Mesorhizobium japonicum MAFF 303099: one gene and its partners. The protein of the gene in region 1 interacts with the protein of each later gene in a pairwise test. Links are inferred from orthologs where the notes say so. Each region holds a gene or a part of one and is shown on either strand. Other genes may lie near its edges.

Region 1 (6,326 bases):
TCTGGATCAGCGGGCGTGGCTATTGGGGGCGGCACGGCGACAGGCTCGGCTGGCCATTGACGATCGGGCTGCTGATCCTGATCGGCATCAATGTCGGCTTCCAGTACGGGATCAATGTCTGGAACCGTTCGATTTTCGACGCCATCGAGAAGCGCGACGCCCACACCGTGTATTTTCTCAGCGCGGTGTTCGTGCCGCTCGTCATCGGCAGCATGAGCCTTGTTGTCGCGCAGGTCTACCTTCGCATGACGATGCAGCGTCGCTGGCGATCCTGGCTGTCCACCTCGGTGATCGCGCGCTGGCTCGCCAATGGCCGCTACTACCAGCTGAATCTCGTGCAGGGCGACCACCAGAACCCCGAGGCCCGCCTCTCGGAAGACCTGCGGGTGGCCACCGAGGCGCCGGTCGACTTCGTCGCCGGCGTGATCGTCGCCACCCTTTCGGCCTCGACCTTCATCGTGGTGCTGTGGACGATCGGCGGGGCCTTGAGCTTCAACCTGGGAGGCTCGACCTTCACGGTGCCAGGCTTCCTCGTCGTCACGGCGGTGATCTATGCCGCGATCACCTCCACGTCGATGTTCGTCATCGGCCGCAATTTCGTGCGGCTGTCCGAGGAGAAGAACCAGGCAGAAGCCGAGTTCCGCTACGTGCTGACGCGCGTGCGCGAAAACGGCGAGAGCATCGCCTTGCTGGGCGGCGAAGAAGAGGAACGCAGCGGCATCGACAAGACCTTTTCCGGCGTGCTGAAACGCTGGGCGCAACTGACCGGCCAGCACATGCGCACGGCATTGGTGTCGCAGGGATCGAGCCTGTTCGCGCCGGTCGTGCCGGTGCTGCTGTGCGCGCCAAAGTTCCTCGAAGGCTCGATGTCGCTCGGCCAGGTCATGCAGGCCGCCTCCGCCTTCGCCATCGTGCAAGGCTCTTTCGGCTGGCTGGTCGACAACTATCCGCGCCTCGCCGACTGGAACGCCTCCGCACGCCGCATCGCCTCGCTGATGATGTCGCTCGACGGGCTCGAGCGCGCCGAGCAGAGCGACGAGCTCGGGCGCATCCAACACGGCGAGACCAAGGGCGACACGATGCTCTCCCTCGACAATCTCTCCGTGACGCTCGACGACGGCACGTCCATGGTGAAGGAAACCGAAGTCGCGGTCGAAGCGGGCGAGAGGGTGCTGGTTTCAGGCGAATCCGGCTCGGGCAAATCAACGCTTGTGCGGGCGATCGCCGGCCTGTGGCCGTGGGGAAGCGGCAGCGTCAATTTCCATCCCGACAAGCGGCTGTTCATGCTGCCGCAGCGGCCCTACATCCCTTCGGGCACGCTGCGCCGGGTGGTCGCCTACCCCGCGGCGGCCAACACTTGGAAGCTCGAGCAGATCAAGGCCGCCCTCGACAAGGTCGGCCTCGGTCACCTCGCCGGCCGGATCAAGGAGGAAGCACCCTGGGACCAGACCCTGTCGGGCGGCGAAAAGCAACGTGTCGCCTTCGCGCGCCTTTTGCTGCATCGCCCCGACATCGTCGTGCTGGACGAGGCGACGTCGGCGCTGGACGAAAAGAGCCAGGACCAGATGATGGAAATGGTGATCCGCGAACTGCCTGAGGTCACCATCGTCAGCGTGGCGCATCGCGCCGAACTGGAAGCGTTCCACACCCGCAAGATCACGCTGGAGCGGCGCAAGGGCGGCGCGAAACTGGTCGGGGATATCGATCTCATGGCGCGCAACCGCAAACGCGGGCTATTTCAGCGCGCCTTGTGGGGTTCCGGCACGAGGATCGAAAAGCCGCGTAAGACGAAGTAACGGCGCGCCCGCTGCCTAGAGCAATTCCAGGAAAAGTGTGTGCGGTTTTCCTGGGAAAAGCGTAGCGCTTTCCCTGGGGAATTGCGTCGAAACAAAGAGTTAGATCAGTTCGCCGTTTCCGTGAAACGGTGAACTGATCTAGGATGTGTAGAGATCCTTGTAGGCGTCTCGCAGAAGATTCTTCTGGACCTTGCCCATCGTGTTGCGCGGCAATTCGTCGACGAAGATCACCTGCTTCGGATGCTTGTACCTAGCCAGGCGTCCGGCGATTGCGCCAAGCACTTCGGCTCCGGTGATCGCTGCCCCCGGCGCTCGCACGACGACCGCGGTGACGCCTTCGCCGAAATCCGGATGGGCGACGCCGATGACGGCGCTTTCGCTCACTCCATCAAGCGCGTCGATCTCACTTTCGAGCTCCTTCGGATAGATGTTGTAGCCGCCCGAAATGATCAGATCCTTGCCGCGGCCGACGATATGGACATAGCCGTCGGTGTCGACCATGCCGAGATCGCCGGTGATGAAGAAACCGTCGGCGCGGAATTCCGCCTTGGTCTTTTCCGGCATGCGCCAATAGCCGCCGAAAACGTTCGGACCCTTGACCTCGATCATGCCGACTTCGCCTTGGGCCAGCGGCTTGCCCGTGTCGGGATCGGCGATGCGCAAAGCGACACCCGGCAAGGGGAAGCCGACCGTGCCGGCGCGCCGTTCGCCCTCATAGGGGTTCGAGGTGTTCATGTTGGTCTCGGTCATGCCGTAGCGTTCGAGGATGGCGTGGCCGGTGCGCTCGCGCCAGGCCTTGTGCGTGTCGGCCAGCAGCGGCGCGGAGCCGGACACGAACAGGCGGATAGTCTTCGCCGCCTGCCGGTCCAGTCCATCCTGCTGCAGCAGGCGCACATAAAAGGTCGGCACGCCCATCAGCGCGGTGCCGCGCGGCAGCAGCGCGACGATGCGGGCCGGATCGAATTTCTGCTCGAACAGCATCGCGGCGCCCGCCATCAGGACGACGTTGGTGGCGACGAACAGGCCATGGGTGTGAAAGATCGGCAGTGCGTGGATCAGCACGTCGCCTGATGTGAAGCGCCATTGCTCGACCAGCACCCGTGCATTCGAGGCCAGGTTCTCGTGGCTGAGCATGGCGCCTTTCGAGCGGCCGGTCGTTCCCGACGTGTAGAGGATTGCCGCGAGATCATCCGGCCCGCGCGCCACATCGTGAAAATCCGACGGCAGACGCGAGGCCTGGTCCGCCAGCGATCCCCGGCCGTTGCGGTCGAGCGTGACGACGACGGCGCCGGATGGCTCGACCATGCGCCCGATATCGGCCGCCCTTGCCGGATCGCAGACGATGACGCGCGGCGCTGCATCCCCGAAGAAATAGCCGAGTTCGGTCAGCGTGTAGGCGGTGTTGAGCGGCAGGAAGACGGCACCGGCGCGCACGCAGGCGAGATAGAGCAGCAGCGCCTCCGGGCTCTTCTCGACCTGCACGGCCACCCGGTCGCCGGGCTCGACATCCAATTGCAGCAGCGCGTGCGCGAACTGTGCCGACCGCGCCAGCATGTCGCCATAGCTCAGCGAGCGCCCGTCATCGGTTTCCATCAACAGATGCCCGGGCGCCGGCATCCGGGACCGGAACGCATCGAACAGATGATTGCTCATGAAGTCTTCCTGCAGTGACGGCAATGGCGACGCCGGCAATGCCTTTGGGGCGACATGAGTCGGCGGCGAAGAGTTCGCGTTTCCCGGCCATGCCGTCAAGACCGCAAACGGCGGTCCGGCACCTCACGTCCGCCGAACGGTCGCGAGGATTGCGCCAAGGCGCCGAAGGAAAGATCGTTACCGCCGGGCGCGTTCGGCCGAGGCGGCGACCTTTGCGACTTCGCCTTGCTTGAAACGTTCCATGCATATGGAAGCGGTCAGCTGGTAGTGATCGATCAAGGCCTTGACGGCCTCGTCGGCATTGCCGTCCAGCGCGTATTCGGCGATCTGCCGGTGTTCGGCGAAATCGTCGCGCGGGATGCTTTCGCCGTCATTGGCCATTTGCCGGTAGCGATAGGCGTGATCGGAAAGCTGATCGCAGAAACCCACCAGCCAGTGCGACCGGCAGGCCGAGATCAGCACCCGATGAAAGGTGCGGTGCAATTTCTCCCAGTCCGGATCGAGCGACGTGGCATTTTGCGGCGAAAGACGCGAGGCGCGGCCCAGGCGATGCAGCGCCAGCACCAGCTGTTCTTCCCATTCGGCGGTGCGGTGGGCGATGGATTCGCGAAGCGCCCGCTCCTCGAGCCAGCAGCGGGTCCGCGTCAGCTCCTCGAGCTCCGCCGCACTGACCGGCATGATGAAAAAGCCACGCTGGTCGTGGCGACCAAGAAGTCCTTCGGAGGCAAGGCGATTAAGAGCTTCACGAACCGGCGAAGCGCCGGCGCCATATTTGGAAACAACCCACTCGACCCGCAGTTTGCTTTCGGTTTCAAGAGCGCCGCCGAGAAGATCATCCCGCAATTGGTGATAGACCGTGCTGGCGAGTGTGCTCTTGGATCCTGTGCCGTCGTCGTTCAGGTTGGCAGCTCCATATGTCAAGGTTGACTCCTTGTCCCCATTTTTCTCCGGGCAATGCGAGTCCTAAACAACCCTTTCGTACTTGTACCATACAGTGTCTGCGTCAAGCGGCTCAAGCAGAAGATAGCGCCATAGTACTTAAGCACAAAGGAATATACGCCCGATCTGCATCCGATCGTGGAAATTTGCGCGTCGCTGCAACCAGTAGAAACTTAACGTGTTTCGTATGCACGCAGGATTATCTGTTTGGCGTGTGCCTGTGCGAGCATCTTTTCTGTCGCGCGCAAAGACAGCGGGCGGTTCGCCCGAATCAGGCCTTTCAGCGAATCTGATTCGTGGTGGCGCGTCAGCCGGCGGCCTTGTCGGCCGCTGTCCTGATCGCTTCGATGTTGGCGCGGTAGGCTTCGACACTGCCGCCTTTGAAGATGGCCGCACCCGCCACCAGCACATCGGCGCCGGCTGCCGTGACCAGGGGCGCCGTTTCGGGCGAAACGCCGCCATCGATCTCGATGCGGATCGGCCGGTCGCCGATCAGCGCCTTGACCCTTCTCACCTTGTCGACGATCCCCGGGATGAAGGCCTGGCCGCCGAAGCCCGGATTGACGGTCATGATCAGGATCAGGTCGAGCCGGTCGAGCACATATTCGATCATCGTTTCCGGCGTCGCCGGATTGAGCGACACACCGGCCTTCTTGCCAAGATTCCTGATGGTCTGCAGCGAGCGGTCGAGATGCGGTCCGGCCTCGGCATGCACCGTCATGCCGTCACAGCCGGCTTCGGCGAAGGCGGCGAGATAGGGATCGGCCGGCGCAATCATCAGATGGCAGTCGAAGAAGGCCTTGGTGCGGTTGCGGATCGCCTTGATGACGGGCGGGCCGAAGGTGATGTTGGGGACGAAATGGCCATCCATGACATCGAGATGGATCCAGTCGGCGCCCGCGGCCGCGACGGCTTCGACCTCGTCGCCGAGCTTCGAAAAGTCCGAAGCCAGCACCGAAGGTGCGATCAAGGTCTTTGTGCTCATCTCGAGGCCTTTCCGGGCGCCCTTTTCATACCGGTCACTCTGGACCGACTGCCTAATGCCCGGCGGGTGACTTGTCGAGGGTGCAGGCGTGGCGGCTCCACAGGCTTGGGTGGGCGTTGCCGCGTCTGCGATCCCCGATTGCCCCGAGCCATGAAGAAAACCCGCCGGATCGCTCCGGCGGGTTTCTGTCTGGCGTCGAGCAGATGGTTACTGCTGCTGAAGCTTCAGGATCCTGTTCGGTTCTGGATCCTGCTGCTCGACCTGCGGCTGACGCCGTGGCAGGACTTGCTGCAACAGCAGGCCCGGGTTGATCTCCAGGGACGGCTGCCCGCGGATCGGCCGGCAGTTTGGATACCGTCCGATCGTGCCTTCCGGGCAGCGCCGCTTGAAGATCGGTTGGCACTGGCCATTGATCATCTGCGTGCCCGGTGCGCATTCCGTCTCCTGCCTGGGCCTGCGGCATGCGCCGTCGATCACCTCGGTCCCGCGCGGACAGACACACTCGCCGCGCTTGTTGTGGACCTGGCCGCGTATGTCGCACTGCTCCAGTTGCGGCTGCTTGCGTCGGCATGCCCCGTCGATCACCTCGGTCCCACGTGGGCAGACGCAATCGCCATTGGCATCGTGGACCTGGCCGCGGATGGCGCACTGCTCAGGCTTCGGCCGGACCGGACGGCAGGCCCCGTTGCGCACCTCGGTGCCCTGCGGACAGACGCAATCGCCATCGGCATTGCGGATCTGGCCGGGGATGCGGCACTGCTGAGGCTTCGGCCGCACCGGACGGCAGGCGCCGTTGCGCACCTCGGTCCCTTGCGGGCAGACGCAGTCGCCATCGGCATTGCGGATCTGCCCGGGGATGCGGCACTCCTGGGGCTTCGGCCGGATCGGACGGCAGGCGCCGTTGCGCACTTCGGTCCCTTGCGGGCAGACGCAGTAGCCGTCGGCGTCGTGGA
Region 2 (3,001 bases), 690 kb from region 1 along the record:
AAACAGCGCGGCATCGGTCCCCGTCATGAAGGCCTGGCAGTTCAACTCCTCGAGGATCGAGAACAGCGCCGCCCGCCGCCCGCCGTCGAGATGGGCGGCGATCTCGTCGAGCAGCAGTATCGGCGTCATGCCGGACATCTCGCCGGTCAGCCGCGCGTGCGAGAGCACGATGCCGACCAGCAAGGCCTTCTGCTCGCCGGTCGAACAAAGCTCGGCCGGCATCGCCTTGGGCCGATGCCGCACCAGGAGATCGGAGCGGTGCGGGCCTTCGAGCGTTCGCCCCGCGGCGCGATCGCGATCACGGCCACCAGCGAGCGCGCGGCGGAACCGCTCCTCGACATCGACCGCCGGCGCACTGGAAACCTCGGCTTCCAGATCGCCCGAAAGGCTGATGTCGGCCTGCGGGAACGGTCCCGTGTCGGGCAGCCTGTCGATCATGGCGGCGAGCAGGCGCACCAGTTCGGCGCGCGCCGCCGCAATGGCGACGCCGGTTTCGGCCATCTGCGTCTCGATCGCCTCGAACCAGCGATCATCCCGGGACCCATCCGTAAGCAGGCGATTACGGCCACGCATCGCCTTTTCGTAGTCGAGGGCACGCTGGCCGTGGCCGGGATCGATCGCCAGCACCAGTCGGTCGAGAAAGCGCCGGCGATCCGCGGCCGGTCCGGTGAACAGCGCATCCATGGCCGGCGTCAGCCACACCACGCGCAGCCATTCCAGCATGTCTTCGGCCGATCGGGCGGTCGCGCCGTTGATGCGAACCCGCCTGCCGCCTTCGCCCTCGCCAACCGAAATGCCCGTGCCGATCTCGACCTGGCCGTCGGGGCCGTCGAGCCGGGCATGCAGCGCAAAGCCGCCATCGCCGCCTTCGCGCGCGACATCGGCGTAAGGGGCACGGCGCAGGCCACGCCCGGGCGTCAGAAGGGAAATCGCTTCGAGGAGGTTGGTCTTGCCGGCGCCATTGTCGCCGGAAAACACGACGGCGCCCGGGGCGAGATCGATCGCCAGCGCCGCATAGTTGCGGAAATTCGTAAGTGTAAGCTTACTTATATGAGTCTGTGCCGGCAACCGCTATCCGCCTGTAGAAGTGCCGCAACCATTGTCCTTGCCGCCGGTCCTGTCGCAGAGCCGGATCGATGATGCAGCGCCGGCTACACCCGCATCGGCATCAGCACGTAAAGCGCGGTCTCGTCGGCCATGTCGTGGATCAGCGTCGGCGAACCGGCATCGGCCAGCATGAATTTGGCTTCCGTACCGGTGAGCTGGGCGGCGACATCCAGCAAATATTTGGCGTTGAAGCCGATCTCGATCGGGTCGGACGAGTAATCGGCCGCCAGTTCCTCGGTGGCGCTGCCGGAATCCGGGTTGTTGACCGCAAGCGTCACCTGGCCTTCGCTGATCGAAAGCTTCACCGCGCGGCCGCGTTCGGAGGAAATGGTCGAGACGCGATCGACCGCTGCGGCAAAGCTCTGGCGGTCGAGGATCAGCTTCTTGTCGTTGCCGGTCGGAATGACCCGCTGATAATCGGGGAAGGTGCCGTCGATTAGTTTCGAGGTCAGGACCACGCTGCCGATGGTGAAGCGGATCTTGGTATCGGACAGTTCGGTGGTCACGGCGACATCCGGATCGTCGACCAGTTTCTGCAGCTCGCTCACCGTCTTGCGCGGAATGATGATGCCCGGCATGCCTTCGGAACCCGCCGGCGCGTCGATTTCGGCGCGCGCCAGGCGGTGGCCGTCGGTCGCCACCGAGCGCAGCTTCAGCTTGCCGCCGACTTCATGCGTGTGCAGGTAAATGCCGTTGAGATAGTAGCGCGTCTCCTCGGTGGAAATGGCGAACTGCGTCTTCTCGATCAGACCCTTCAGGGCAACCGAGTCGAGCCGGAAGATATGCGAGAACGATCCGGCCGAAAGTTCGGGGAAGTCGGATTGCGGCAGGCACTGCAGGCGGAAGCTCGAGCGGCCCGACGTCACCGTCATGGCGTTGCCGTCCTCGTCCGTCTTCAGCATCACCTCGGCGCCGTCCGAGAGCTTGCGCACGATGTCGTAGAGCAGATGCGCGGGAACCGTCGTCGCCCCGCCACGCTCCACCTTGGCGGGCGTTGCTTCGGTCACCTCCAGGTCGAGGTCGGTGGCCTTCATTTCCAGGCTGGCGCCTTCGGCGCTGAGCAGCACATTGGACAGGATCGGTATCGTGTTGCGCCGTTCGACCACACGGTGGACGTGGTTGAGCGACTTCAGGAGATTTGACCGTTCCAGGATAACACGCATGACGAAACAGGCTCGCTTGAAAGGATGAGCGGGTCTCCGGCTGGCGGCGCCCCGCGAAAGGTCTGAACAGGCTCAGAATCTGCGTAAACTGACAGGAAAAAGCCCGCAAACGCAAGCCCGCGACACCGGTTCGGGCCGGCTGCGCGGGCTTTCTGGGGATAAACGCCGCGAAGACCGCCAGCCGGTGTGCTGAATCCGGAATCCGGATCGTCGCCGGCCGATACCGCGAGCCCATTTCGGGCTCATCGCTGGGCAGGCAAGCCATTGAATTCTAGCGCAGTTCCGGCTTGCCTGTTCTGGACCGGTCAGGCCTGGTCGTTGATCAGCCGCCGCAACAGCTCGAGTTCCTGGGCCAGCGTGTTGTCGTTGCCGGAAAGGTCCTCGATCTTGCGCACGGCATGCAGAACCGTGGTGTGGTCGCGGCCGCCGAAGCGCCGTCCGATTTCGGGCAGGGAGCGCGGCGTCATCACCTTCGACAGGTACATGGCGACCTGCCTCGGCTTGACGATGGTGCGCGTGCGCCGATTGGACAGCAATTCGGTCTTCGACACATTGTAGTGGCGCGCCACGATGCGCTGGATATCCTCGATACGGACCCGCTTCGGCTCGCCGGTGCGATAGATGTGGCCGAGGATCTCGTCGATACGATCGATGGTGATCTGCGGCTCGAACGACTGCCGGAACAGCAGCTGATTGAAGGCGCCCTCCAGTTCGCGTCCGCTGCCGGTCAC
Region 3 (6,424 bases), 3.5 Mb from region 1 along the record:
CGGAGTGATTGGCCGCCGCCGAAAAAGTCGGGAACTTTCGCCCGTCCTCCTCATTGTCGAAGCAGAGTTCAACGACAACGAGGAGCAGATCATGACAACACAGACAGGCCACACCGAAGCCATTGCCGCTTCGCGCGTCATCGGCACGTCGGTCTACAATACTGAAGGCAGGAGCATCGGCAGCATCGAGGACATCATGCTCGACAAGACGTCGAACGGCATCATGTTCGCGGTGATCGGCTTTGGCGGCTTTCTCGGCATCGGCGAGAAGTACCACGCCATTCCCTGGGCCAGTCTCGACTACGACGAGAACAGGGGCGGTTATGTCGTGCCCTTCTCGAAGGAGCAGCTGAAAGCAGCACCCGCCTATTCGATCAACGAATTGGCCGGCGCGGATGGCGAGGCGGCGCGCGACGCATCCTATGAGTATTACAAGGTCACGCCCTACTGGCATTGACGCAATCACAATCAAAAAGGGCCCCGTCTCGACGGGGCCCTTTTTATTCAACGCGAACGCCTATTCGCTGGTGCTCAACGCCGACAAAGGCGCAAGAGCCTTTGGTGGCGATTGCTTGCTGTCGCACGACGTCAGCAACGCAGCCGCGATCAGGAACAAACTGACGATACCGCTCAACTCGGACATGGCGAAACTCCTCCTGTTTCGCCCCGCGCGACAACAGCCATAACCCGAAATGGACGTCCGGCCGCATGACTTATGATGACAGAAATTTGCGCTTCGTGAATCGGGCCGGCGGCACTATTCCGCCATGGCCGGATTGCCTTTTGCGTCGCTTTGGCTAAGACGGGCGCGACCTTTCGTCAGATCAATCGGGGACATCGCAATGACCGCCATCATCGACATTGTCGGACGTGAAATCCTGGACAGCCGTGGAAACCCGACCGTCGAGGTCGATGTTGTACTTGAAGACGGTTCGATGGGCCGCGCCGCGGTGCCGTCGGGCGCCTCGACCGGCGCCCATGAAGCCGTCGAGCTTCGCGACGGCGGCGCCCGCTATCTCGGCAAGGGCGTGCTCAAGGCCGTAGAGGCGGTCAATGGCGAGCTGTTCGAAGCGATCGGCGGCATGGAAGCCGAAAACCAGATCCATATCGATCAGACCATGATCGAGCTTGATGGCACGCCCAACAAGAGCCGGCTCGGCGCCAATGCCATTCTCGGCGTTTCGCTGGCGGTGGCCAAGGCCGCGGCCGATGCCGCCGGCCTGCCGCTCTATCGCTATGTCGGCGGCACCAAGGCGCACATTCTGCCTGTGCCGATGATGAACATCATCAATGGCGGCGCCCATGCCGACAATCCGATCGACTTCCAGGAATTCATGATCCTGCCGGTCGGCGCGCCGACTTTGCGTGAAGGCGTGCGCTGGGGCTCGGAAATCTTCCACACGCTGCGCAAGAAGCTGAAGGATGCCGGCCACAACACCAATGTCGGCGACGAGGGCGGCTTTGCCCCGAACCTGAAGAGCGCGCCGGTGGCGCTCGATTTCATCATGGAATCGATCGAGAAGGCCGGCTTCAAGCCGGGCGAGGAAATCGCGCTCGGCCTCGATTGCGCCGCGACCGAGTTCTTCAAGGACGGCAATTACGTCTATGAAGGCGAGAAGAAGACGCGCGATCCCAAGGCCCAGGCCAAGTACCTTGCCAAGCTCGCCGCCGACTATCCGATCGTCTCGATCGAGGACGGCCTTGCCGAGGACGACTGGGAAGGCTGGAAATATCTGACCGACTTGATCGGCAAGAAGACACAGCTGGTCGGCGACGACCTTTTCGTCACCAACACGGCGCGGCTGCGCGACGGCATCCGCATGGGCGTTGCCAATTCGATCCTGGTCAAGGTCAACCAGATCGGCTCGCTGACGGAAACGCTCGATGCCGTCGAGACCGCGCACAAGGCTGGCTACACCGCCGTCATGTCGCACCGTTCGGGCGAGACCGAGGATTCGACCATCGCCGATCTCGCCGTCGCCACCAATTGCGGGCAGATCAAGACCGGCTCGCTGTCGCGCTCCGACCGCATGGCCAAATACAACCAGCTGATCCGCATCGAGGAAGAGCTTGGCAAGCAGGCGCGTTACGCCGGCAAGTCGGTGATCAAGGGCTGATCCGGAGCAAATTTCCAGGGAATGTGTAGGGCGGGTCATTCGCCCACCGCCAACGCGCGTCACACGGCCTCATGTGACCGCGCTGCGCACCCTCGGTCCTGGCCCTTGAGCAAGCTTGGGCGACATCCACTGCCGAGCTTGAAATGGAACGCTTCAGCCGTGGCGGAAAGCGCTCAAGCGCTTTCCGTGCGATGCACGCCTAGTGCCGCCGAGAGGTTTGCAGTGATTTTCCGCATTATATCCGGCGAGTCTCGCTCGACACCGTAGACGAAGCCTGGGAAATCGAGTGGTTTCTGGTGAGACCAAATCGCCTCATGCTGGTCCGGGGGCAGAATCTGGGCCGGATCGCCGACGGCAATCCAGCCGATCGGTACGACCATACCAGGTTCGAGGCGGGTACGCAGGTGAACGATGCCATTGATGCGGACTTCAGATCCGCGGCCTATATGCGCGCCATGGAACACCGCCGCACCTGTAGCGATAAAGACTTCATCGCCGATTTCCGCACCAACCACGTGGCTGTTGGGGCCTACAAGGCAATGATTTCCCATGGTGCAAGGATGACTTGCTGTGGCCCGGATCACCGCATTTTCCAACACGATACAGTCGCGGCCAATGCGGATCGAGCCGCCTGCCTCCGCCACAAGGCGGGCACCGTGCATGACCCGGCTGCCGGCGCCAATGACGACATCGCCACATACGGTGGCATCCGGGGCGACCCAAGCATCGGTGTCGATCGCAGGCGAATGCCCTGCATAAGAAACGATCATCGCCCGCTCTCCTTTCTCTCGATCTCAGCCGCGCGGCAGCCGATCGGGCAAATCTCATGCCCGCAAAGATCATGCTCGCAGAGGCGACACGTTGTTCTCGCCAAAGCGCGGGAAGTCGTCGCCCCGGCTAGAATCTCATCCAGCATGGAAACAAAGTGCCGCCGCTTGTCCGGCTGCAGCGCAGACAGCAATCCGTCGAGCGCGGCGAGCCGAAGAGCTTGCATTTCCTTTACCTCGGCGTGGCCAGTCTCCGTCAGTGTCAGCGGCGTGACGCGACCCTCCGGGTTGCCACGCACGATCAGCGCCTGCCGTTCCAGGCCGTCGATCAAACGCACGGCAGTCGGTTGACTGACGCCGACGACCTCGGCGAGTTCGGTCGTCGTCAACCCCGGTTTGAAGTGCAGCATCGACAGCACCGCCGCGGCACTTGGCGAAAGCTCTCTCAACGAGGCTTCCGTCCTGTCGCGAATCATGGCGCCGAGCGCGCCGAGCTTGTTGGCGTCCAATAATTGCATAGCATATGCATATGTCATTTCAGCAGAACGTCAACCACTTTCCCGCATGCAAGCTTTGCGACCGCAAAGGATTGAGAAGAAAAACCGACGGCCGGATGCAACCTGCCGGATCAGGCCATGTCCCGCTCGCCAAATCCCAAGGTCCGTAACCGTCCGTTAAGCACAATCGAGCGAAAAAGATGGAGCCGCATGAGTTCGCGGCCGCGAGGATTCGGATCATGTGGACGCGTCAGCACAAGCAGAGAAATACCGGCCGACTGATCATCCCTTCGCTTTGCGTGGTGTTCCTGGCCTATTTCGGCTTCCACGCCTATCACGGCGAGTTCGGCATCAATTCGAAATATCAGCTGGAAGCCCAGACGGTTGCGCTGCAGGCTCAGCTCGATGCGATCAAGGCCCGTCGGATGGAACTCGAACGGCGCGTTCGGCTGATGCATGACGGCACGCTGGAGAAGGACATGCTTGACGAACAGGCGCGCAGGGCGCTCAATCTGTCCCAGGCCGATGAAATCACCATCATGCTGCCGGCCTCGTCGAAATAACTGAACTTCAGTTAATCGGCAATATTTTCAATGATTTTAACCGCTTAGGCGCATGCCAGCTATGCAAATTCGTCATGGCGCAACGCTGTGACGCGTGTTAGCCTTGCATAAATCGGTGGGGAGAGCTGATCTTCCCAGGGCGGATTTCATCCTGCCCTAATGTCCGCAAAGAGACGCCAACAGGGAGTGATGCATGGCCACCGCAGCCAGAAAAGCGCCTGCCAAATCGAAATCCGAAGGCAAATCAGGGCTTTCCGCGCCCAAGCCTGCTGAATTCACCAAGGACGAAGAGCTTGCCGCCTATCGGCACATGCTGCTCATCCGCCGCTTCGAGGAAAAGGCCGGCCAGCTCTACGGCATGGGCTTCATCGGCGGCTTCTGCCATCTCTATATCGGCCAGGAGGCTGTCGTCACCGGCATGAAGATGGCGCTGATCGACGGCGACCAGATGATCACAGCCTATCGCGACCACGGCCACATGCTAGCCATGGAGCTTTCGCCGCGTGGTGTCATGGCCGAGCTGACCGGACGCCGTGGCGGCCTGTCCAAGGGCAAGGGCGGCTCCATGCACATGTTCTCTAAGGAGAAGCATTTTTACGGCGGCCACGGCATTGTCGGCGCGCAGGTGTCGCTCGGCACCGGCCTGGCCTTCGCCAATCGCTACCGCGACAACAACAACGTCTCGCTGACCTATTTCGGCGACGGCGCCGCCAACCAGGGCCAGGTCTATGAAAGCTTCAACATGGCCTCGCTGTGGAAACTGCCGGTGATCTACATCATCGAGAACAACCGCTACGCCATGGGCACCTCGGTGTCGCGATCTTCGGCCGAAACCAATTTTTCGCATCGCGGCGCTTCGTTCAAGATTCCGGGCATCCAGGTCGACGGCATGGATGTGCGTGCGGTCAAATCCGCCGGCGATCAGGCGACCGAATGGTGCCGCGCCGGCAACGGGCCGATCATTCTCGAAATGCAGACCTACCGCTACCGCGGTCACTCGATGTCTGACCCGGCGAAATACCGCTCGAAGGAAGAAGTGCAGAAGATGCGCTCAGAGCATGACCCGATCGAACAGGTCAAGGCTCGGTTGACCGAGAAGAAGTGGGCGACCGAGGACGAGCTCAAGACCATCGACAAGGAGGTTCGCGACATCGTCGCCGACGCCGCCGAATTTGCCCAGAACGATGCGGAGCCGGATCCGTCCGAGCTCTGGACCGATATCGTATTGTAAGGGGAGGGCCAGGACATGCCGATCGAAATTCTCATGCCCGCTCTCTCGCCAACCATGGAAGAGGGCAATCTTTCCAAGTGGTTGAAGAACGAGGGCGACAAGGTCGTCGCCGGCGACGTCATCGCCGAGATCGAGACCGACAAGGCGACGATGGAGGTCGAAGCCGTCGATGAGGGCACGCTCGCCAAGATCGTGGTTCCCGCCGGCACCGAGGGCGTCAAGGTCAACGCGGTGATCGCCGTGCTTGCGGTTGAAGGCGAAGACACCGACAAGGCCGGCGAAGGCATCGGCGAAGAGCCCGCCAAGGCTGAAACGGCTTCACCGGCACCAGTTGCTGCCAAGAGCGAGGCCGCCGCACCAGTCGCGGCAGCACCGAAGACCGAGATCGCCGCCGATCCTGACATCCCTGCCGGCACCGAAATGGTCTCGACCACGGTACGCGAAGCACTGCGCGATGCCATGGCCGAAGAGATGCGCCGCGACGGCGATGTCTTCGTCATGGGCGAGGAGGTCGCCGAATACCAGGGCGCCTACAAGATCACCCAAGGCTTGCTGCAGGAATTCGGGCCGCGTCGCGTCGTCGACACGCCGATCACCGAGCATGGTTTTGCCGGCGTCGGCGTCGGTGCGGCGATGGCTGGGCTGAAGCCGATCGTCGAGTTCATGACCTTCAATTTCGCCATGCAGGCGATCGACCAGATCATCAATTCGGCCGCCAAGACGCTTTACATGTCCGGCGGCCAGATGGGCGCGCCGATCGTATTCCGCGGACCGAACGGGGCCGCTGCCCGCGTCGCCGCCCAGCACTCGCAGTGCTACGCCGCCTGGTACAGCCACATTCCGGGCCTGAAGGTGGTGATGCCGTATACGGCCGCTGACGCCAAGGGCCTGCTCAAGGCGGCGATCCGCGACCCGAACCCGGTCATCTTTCTCGAGAACGAAATCCTCTACGGCCAGTCCTTCGACGTGCCGAAGCTTGATGATTTCGTGCTGCCGATCGGCAAGGCCCGCATCCACAAGCAAGGCAAGGACGTCACCATCGTCTCCTTCGGCATCGGCATGACCTACGCGGTCAAGGCGGAAGCGGAATTGCGCGGCCTGGGCATCGACGCCGAGATCATCGATTTGCGCACCATCCGCCCGCTCGACCTCGACACCATCATCGCCTCGGTCAAGAAGACCAACCGGCTGGTCGTCGTTGAAGAAGGCTTCCCGCAGAGCTCGGTCGGCGACCACATCGCCAACCAGG

What was found.
Region 2: the proteins of rpe (region 1) and dnaN interact in binary tests that used the Escherichia coli proteins (3 or more experiments, as listed by UniProt). The link is inferred for Mesorhizobium japonicum MAFF 303099 from one-to-one orthologs.
Region 3: the proteins of rpe (region 1) and eno interact in binary tests that used the Escherichia coli proteins (3 or more experiments, as listed by UniProt). The link is inferred for Mesorhizobium japonicum MAFF 303099 from one-to-one orthologs.

Annotation. Positions count from the first base shown.
Region 1 is NC_002678.2:3,780,274-3,786,599, reverse strand. What follows is about bases 3,535-6,326. They hold rpe (ribulose-phosphate 3-epimerase), read right to left. Parts: upstream 5,374-6,326; coding sequence 4,696-5,373; downstream 3,535-4,695. Other genes in these bases: MAFF_RS19585 (hypothetical protein), read right to left, coding at 5,581-6,326; MAFF_RS19595 (GntR family transcriptional regulator), read right to left, coding at 3,627-4,370. Also shown: MAFF_RS19605 (ABC transporter ATP-binding protein/permease), read left to right, coding at 1-1,796; MAFF_RS19600 (malonate--CoA ligase), read right to left, coding at 1,935-3,449. UniProt on the Escherichia coli protein: Catalyzes the reversible epimerization of D-ribulose 5-phosphate to D-xylulose 5-phosphate.
Region 2 is NC_002678.2:4,474,823-4,477,823, forward strand. Bases 212-3,001 are described here. They hold dnaN (DNA polymerase III subunit beta), read right to left. Parts: upstream 2,271-3,001; coding sequence 1,152-2,270; downstream 212-1,151. Other genes in these bases: recF (DNA replication/repair protein RecF), read right to left, coding at 212-1,068; dnaA (chromosomal replication initiator protein DnaA), read right to left, coding at 2,576-3,001. Outside these bases: more of recF, read right to left, coding at 1-211. UniProt on the Escherichia coli protein: Confers DNA tethering and processivity to DNA polymerases and other proteins. Acts as a clamp, forming a ring around DNA (a reaction catalyzed by the clamp-loading complex) which diffuses in an ATP-independent manner freely and bidirectionally along dsDNA.
Region 3 is NC_002678.2:266,634-273,057, forward strand. The notes cover bases 90-2,979. They hold eno (phosphopyruvate hydratase), read left to right. Parts: upstream 90-842; coding sequence 843-2,117; downstream 2,118-2,979. Other genes in these bases: MAFF_RS02535 (PRC-barrel domain-containing protein), read left to right, coding at 92-457; MAFF_RS41125 (hypothetical protein), read right to left, coding at 518-643; MAFF_RS02545 (gamma carbonic anhydrase family protein), read right to left, coding at 2,291-2,887; MAFF_RS02550 (MarR family winged helix-turn-helix transcriptional regulator), read right to left, coding at 2,884-2,979. Also shown: MAFF_RS02530 (dodecin family protein), read left to right, coding at 1-8; more of MAFF_RS02550, read right to left, coding at 2,980-3,402; MAFF_RS02555 (FtsB family cell division protein), read left to right, coding at 3,621-3,944; pdhA (pyruvate dehydrogenase (acetyl-transferring) E1 component subunit alpha), read left to right, coding at 4,138-5,175; MAFF_RS02565 (pyruvate dehydrogenase complex E1 component subunit beta), read left to right, coding at 5,191-6,424. UniProt on the Escherichia coli protein: Catalyzes the reversible conversion of 2-phosphoglycerate (2-PG) into phosphoenolpyruvate (PEP). It is essential for the degradation of carbohydrates via glycolysis.